2 regions of the Corynebacterium anserum genome follow, and region 2 is predicted to be linked to the other one. Evidence: riboswitches for the same ligand, from Rfam matches in the RefSeq annotation. Region 2 holds a riboswitch; the other holds the start of a gene.
What was found. Region 2 has a riboswitch for thiamine pyrophosphate ahead of thiM (hydroxyethylthiazole kinase). Riboswitches for the same ligand answer to the same signal wherever they lie in the genome.
Positions count from the first base shown of each region.

Region 1: linked by a shared signal. The riboswitch ahead of GP473_RS07505 (ECF transporter S component) and the one ahead of thiM (hydroxyethylthiazole kinase) in region 2 are both predicted to bind thiamine pyrophosphate.

Region 1 is NZ_CP046883.1:1,794,777-1,797,901, reverse strand. Features, by position in the region: gene GP473_RS07515 (error-prone DNA polymerase) at 1-409, shown strand, start outside; gene GP473_RS07510 (CE1 family esterase) at 491-1,690, shown strand; TPP riboswitch at 1,711-1,831, shown strand; gene GP473_RS07505 (ECF transporter S component) at 1,820-2,434, shown strand; gene GP473_RS07500 (ABC transporter ATP-binding protein) at 2,435-3,125, shown strand, end outside.
Region 2 is NZ_CP046883.1:496,295-499,419, forward strand. Features, by position in the region: gene GP473_RS01980 (NCS2 family permease) at 1-551, shown strand, start outside; gene GP473_RS01985 (TrmH family RNA methyltransferase) at 672-1,634, shown strand; TPP riboswitch at 1,703-1,808, shown strand; gene thiM (hydroxyethylthiazole kinase) at 1,797-2,660, shown strand; partial or broken gene GP473_RS02000 (bifunctional hydroxymethylpyrimidine kinase/phosphomethylpyrimidine kinase) at 2,670-3,125, shown strand, end outside.

The sequences.
Region 1 (3,125 bases), 910 kb from region 2:
CACCCCACATGAGCACCCAGTGGCTTTATTACGTTCCTACCTAGACGTTTGGCATGAGAGGAAGGGCGGGGGTCCGGCAGTGGTGGCGTCGGAACAACTTCTTCACATCCCGGACGGGACGAGGGTGAGAGTGGCCGGAGTAGTAACCCACAGACAGCGCCCGTTAACAGCCGGAGGTGTGGTGTTCCTCGGTATGGAAGACGAGACTGGGCTGGCGAACATCATGATCAGTCGAGGTCTGTGGGCGCGCCACAAAGTAGTGGCTTTGAGCAGTCGTCTGGTGGTGATCCGCGGCATTGTGCACAACGCGGAGGGAGCGGCGAGCGTGAGTGCAGACCTCATCGAACCAGTTGAGCCAGAGCTAGAATGGGCCCGCCAGCTGGAAGTGCGCGCACGTGACTTCAGATAGTCGCACTAACCGAGCAGAGGCATGGCCTATGACCAGCGTGGAGCTTTGACACTGCTGTGCAAGGTAAGGAAAATCGGACGCGTGAATTGTCAGTCCTCCGCCAAATACTATCGCCGTCGGCGCATCGCTGCCGGGGGAGTGGCGGCAATCGTTATAGCCGGTGCTGCAGGATGCGGTGTAGGGCTTCAAAAGCTCACGGGATGGACAGCGCAGGAATGGCAACCGCACGCCTCAACCACGGAATCCGCTGGGCCCAGCACCCCGGCGCAGGCAGTGCCACGCCTGAAAAAGGAACACGCGCCAAAGATCGCACCAGTAGTGCGTGACTCGCACAATGCCGCCCCCCTGAATGATGCTCCGAAGCCAGGAAAGCAGGGTACTGTAACCTTCGAATCGGCAGGAGCTACCCGCTCCGCGATCATCCATGTGCCACAATCTGCGGCGCAGGGTCGCCCCATGCCATTGATCCTGGCTTTTCATGGCTACGGCGAGGGGCCGAAGACGATGGCAAAATACGCAGGGCTTAACGGGGCATGGGGAGACACTGGCACGCAGGAAGCGCTCGTTGTGTATCCAGCCGGGTTGAACAAGGCATGGGAAGGAGCGCCGTACTCCACCTCCAAGCCGGGCCAGGATGTGCGTTTCATCCGCGAGCTCCTCGACGCGCTCAGTGCAACCTATGCAATCGATGGCAATCGCGTGTATTCCGTCGGAATGTCTAACGGTGGCGGCTTTGCTGTGATGCTGGCGTGTGAAATGCCAGAACAATTCGCTGCGATCGCGAGCGTCTCCGGTGCCTACTATCCGGACACGTGGGCGAGCTGTGCCACGGCGCAATCTAATGCCAAAGACCCCTCTTCCATCCGTTTCGTACCGGGAACACCCATCCCATTCCTGGAGATACATGGACGGCGGGATGAAACCATCAAATACAACGGTGGGCGGCGTCACGATACAGCCTACGTATCTGCCATGAGACTCAGTAGCTTGTTCGCTGGGCGTTCGGGGTGCTTCGGAGCCCCGCACTCCGTTGCCGTGACTGACAAAATCACTCGCGTGGCATGGAGCGATTGTCAGGCGGGTGCAGAGGTTATGCATCTGGGCATTGACGATGGGGGTCACACGTGGATGGGAGACGACCGCGGTCTCGCTGGTACCGGCGAGGCACAAGCGGGCAGCAAAAGCTTAACGACACGCAAGAGTGAGCGCACTACCCGCGTGATTACGGCCACGGAGGAAGTTTTAGCTTTCTTTGAACGTCATCGTCGTGTGGTAGGTTAGCTTTCGCACAATTAAATACATCGCATTTTCACGGGAGTCCACGGCATGTGTGGGCTGAGAGGGTAGACCGCAAATGCAGGTCCCGACCGTCAGAACCTGATCCGGCTCATACCGGCGAGAGGGAGAGTTATGAACCAATTTTCTGCAACCGTCACGAAACGCAGTATGACGTGGCGGGTAGTTGACATCGTTATCGCAGCTGTTCTGGGAGTAGCTTGCGGTCTTATTTTCTGGGTGTGGAACAGCATCGGCGGCACTGGAACCACTGTGTTCGACGCCATCACCCCTGGACTCGGAGGCCTGTTCCTTGGCATATGGCTCATCGGAGGGCTCATTGGCGGGTTGATCATCCGCAAACCCGGAGCGGCATTGTTCGTGGAGCTACTCGCCGCGAGCGTGTCGGCGGGTATCGGAAACCAGTGGGGGATCGAAACCCTGTACTCGGGCTTAGCCCAGGGTATTGGAGCGGAGCTCGTATTCCTTATTTTCGCCTACAAGCGTTATCAGCTTTCGGTGGCCATGCTCTCCGGTATGAGTGCCGCCGCATGTGAGTGGGTCATGGAGCTGTTTGTCACCGGAAATCTGGCAAAGTCTGTTTCCTACAACCTCGTGTACCTGATCTGTATGCTCATCTCTGGCGCCATTGTGGCCGGAGTGCTGAGTTTTTATGTGGTGAAGGGACTGGCCGCCACTGGCGCGTTGGATCGCTTCGCTGTGGGGCGCGAGCGCCAGGCATTGGTGTAAATGGCTGGGCGGATCACAGCCCGCGGATTTGGTTGGCGCCACAGCGGGCGCAAAGACCCTGTCTTTTCTGGCCTTGATCTTGATATTGAGCCGGGAGAGCGAGTGCTGTTACTCGGAGCTTCCGGGTCGGGTAAATCCACTCTTCTGGCGGGCATCGCCGGTGTGCTGGGAGATGAAGAGGATGGCATTCGCGTGGGCACCATAACGGTGGATACGCGGGTGGGAATGGTGCTGCAGGATCCTGACTCTCAGGTCATCGCCCACACCGTCGGCGATGACGTGGTATTTGGTTGCGAGAATTTCTGCGTGCCGCGTGAACAGATGTGGGAACGGGCGCGCCGGGCGATCGAGGTGGTAGGGCTTAATCTCCCCTTCGAGCATCCGACCCGTGCCCTGTCCGGGGGTCAGAAGCAACGCCTCGCTTTGGCAGGCGTGTTGGCGATGGAACCCGGCGTTATTGTCCTCGACGAGCCCACAGCCAACCTCGATCCACACGGGGTTATTGAGGTTCGCGACGCCGTATTGCGTGCCGTTGAAGCGACGGGGGCGACGCTCGTTGTGGTGGAACATCGCACCGAGATATGGCTGGATCACGTGGATCGGGTTCTGCTCATGGGAACCGACGACACGGGGCGAAGTGGGAGGATCCTGGCAGATGGCGCCCCATCTGAGATACTCAGTGCGCATGCTG
Region 2 (3,125 bases):
ATGCTATGGGCACGATGACTGCGTTAGGTAAGCAGGCAAAGCTAACTGATGAAGACGGTAATCTGCCGAATCTGAAGAAGGCTCTGGTCGTGGAGGGCGCGGGCGCTATTGTTGGCGGCGCTTCTTCTGCTTCTTCGAATACTGTCTATGTGGATTCCGCTGCAGGCATAGCTGATGGTGCGCGTACCGGCTTAGCCAATGTTGTCACCGGCGTGCTGTTCTTGGCCGCGATGTTCCTTACCCCGCTGTATGAGATTGTGCCGATTGAGGCGGCAGCGCCGGTATTGGTCGTCGTTGGTGCGTTGATGATGCAGCAGATCACTGAGATTGATTTCCACAAATTCCACATTGCTCTGCCCGCGTTTTTGACCATCGTAATCATGCCGTTTACATACTCCATCGCCAATGGCATTGGCGTGGGCTTCATCGCTTATGTGGTGATGGGAATTTTCGCCGGAAACGCCAAGAAGATTCACCCGTTGCTCTACATTGTTGCGGCGTTGTTTGTTGTGTACTTTGCCATCGATCCTGTGATGGGCGCGCTGGACTAGGAACGTTTATTCCTCGTCCACTTCCTCCCTGATCTCTCTGTATTGGTTTCCCGCTCTAGCTCTTCATCACTTCTTCACCGCTGTTTCCTTGTACAAGCCCCTTCGGGTAGCGTGTGGCGCATGTCATACGCTTCCGAGGGGTTTAGTACTGTCCGGATCGAGGACCCGACCGATCCCCGTCTTGACGATGTTCGGGATCTCAATTCTTCCGATCACCGTCCAGACTTGCCAGAAGGCAAAGGGTTGGTGATAGCGGAAGGGCCGCTAGCCGTACCTCGACTGCTGTGTTCGCGTTACCCGGTGCGTTGCGTGGTGGGTTTCCGCAAAAAGCTGGCGGCTCTTCTCGACGCCACCCAGCCCCAGTCGCAGTCCTATGACCCTGAATTAGCAACGGCATTGCGTGGGGTGACCATGTATGAGGTGAGCCGCGAAACCCTCAAGGAAGTAGTGGGTTTTGATATGCACCGCGGATTGCTGGCAGCTGCTGATCGGATAGAAGAACGCGGTGTGGAAGCAGTTCTGGATGCCGTGGACAGTGAAAGCGAGGGCGGCGAAGATGAGTACCCCGAAGCAAAGCCACGCGTGATATGTGTCGTGGAAGGCGTGGGGGATCACGAGAATATCGGAAGTATTTTCCGTAACGCAGCTGGCTTGGGCGTGGAGGCCGTCTTATTTGGAGCGGGTAGCGCAGACCCTCTGTTCCGCCGTTCTGTGCGGGTGAGTATGGGTCACGTGCTGCGTGTACCCTTCGCCCGATTCCCTGGAACTATCACGACGTGGCAGCAGGATCTGGCGTGGCTGCGCAACCGTGGCTACACCATTGTGGCAATGACGCCCTATGCAGACAAAACGCTGGCGGAGGCGCTGGATGGCGTCGTCAATAAAAAGAAAATCGCGATTATGGTCGGGGCAGAAGGGCCAGGCCTCACTGAGCACGCGATGCGGGCGGCAGACGTGCGAGCCAAGATTCCGATGGAAACGGGCACGGATTCTCTCAACGTAGCGACAGCTGCAGCTATCGGTTTTTATGCAGCCAGGAGCCTCTCAAGCGCACATATTTATGCGGAGGCTGGCACTCACTAGCGGAGTGTTGAGCTGAACCCAGGGGTGCTAAGTGACTCACATTGTTCTGATGGTTTGCTAGCATGGCCGGAAGTGACGTGGGGTGCGTCCGGCATGACGAGCTGGACGCTGAGATCACACCCATTGAACCTGCTCTAGTTCGAACTAGCGAAGGAACTGTCCATGCATGTACTTTCGTGCGCAATAGAACAAATGCGCCGCCAAGCTCCACTCGTCCAATGTTTGACCAACTCTGTGGTCATGGAAGTCACCGCGAACGTTCTGCTCGCGGCTGGGGCACAGCCAGCAATGGTTGATACGCCAGAAGAATCCTTTCAGTTTGCCCAGCTCGCCTCCGGCGTTCTACTGAATTCCGGTACCCCCAGTGCGCATCAGTACGAAGGCATGCGGGAGGCGGTGCGAGGTGCACGGGAAGCTGATACCCCGTGGGTGCTTGACCCCGTTGGTGCAGGAGCGCTACAACGCCGTACCGAATTTCTGCACCAGATTGTTACAGAGAACCCGACCGCCATTAGAGGTAATGCCTCCGAAATCATCGCCTTAGCTGGTATGGGGCACGGCGGTCGAGGAGTAGATTCCACTGACGGCGTCGAAGCTGCAGCGGAAGCCGCAAGGGCTTTGGCGCGTACCACTGGTGGAGTTGTGGCTGTGTCCGGTCCAAAGGATCTCATCGTTTCTGAAGGGCGCGTGACATGGGTACACAGCGGACACGCGATGTTGCAAAAAGTCATCGGCACCGGCTGTTCTCTAGGCGCACTGACCGCTGCCTATTTAGGCGTCACCCGTGGTGGCTCTCTACCAGAAGACGATGGCCGTGAGTTATCGCACCATGACCTTGTAGTCGCTGCGCATGCACACACAGGAGCCGCAGCACAACTCGCTATGTACGGCAGGACTCAAAGCGGAAAAGCCGTGCCGGACGGGCCTGGGACTTTCGCCGCTGCCTGGTTGGACGGTCTGTTCCAACTCACCCCTGAAGAGATGGTGGATCTCGTCAGCATCGAAGAGACCACCGAAGAGATATAGGGGCGCGTGATGTCCACACAACAGACCTCGCACAACGCGACTCCGGATTTTGGCGTGTATTTGGTGACCGATCCATACCTTGGCGGAGGCCCAGAGAACGTGCCCGATATTGTGGCTGCCGCGATCGAAGGAGGGGTGCGCACAGTCCAACTGCGGGATAAAGACGCCACAGAATCTCAGATCACCGAACGTGCCGAAGAACTTTTGCAGCGTATCGGCGGCCGCATCCCCCTATTCATTGATGATCGCCTCGAGGTAGCTCAAAAACTAGGCATTCACTTGCACATTGGCCAGACCGATGTGCCTTATGTCTACGCGCGTCGGGTTTTACCGGATCACCTCATGATCGGGTTGAGTGCGTCGACAAAAGATCAGATAGATGCCGTGGCCGAGCAATGCGCCGAGGCGGGGGTTGCGCTTCCTGATCTCATCGGCATTGGTCCGGTCTTCCCCACGACCACTAAA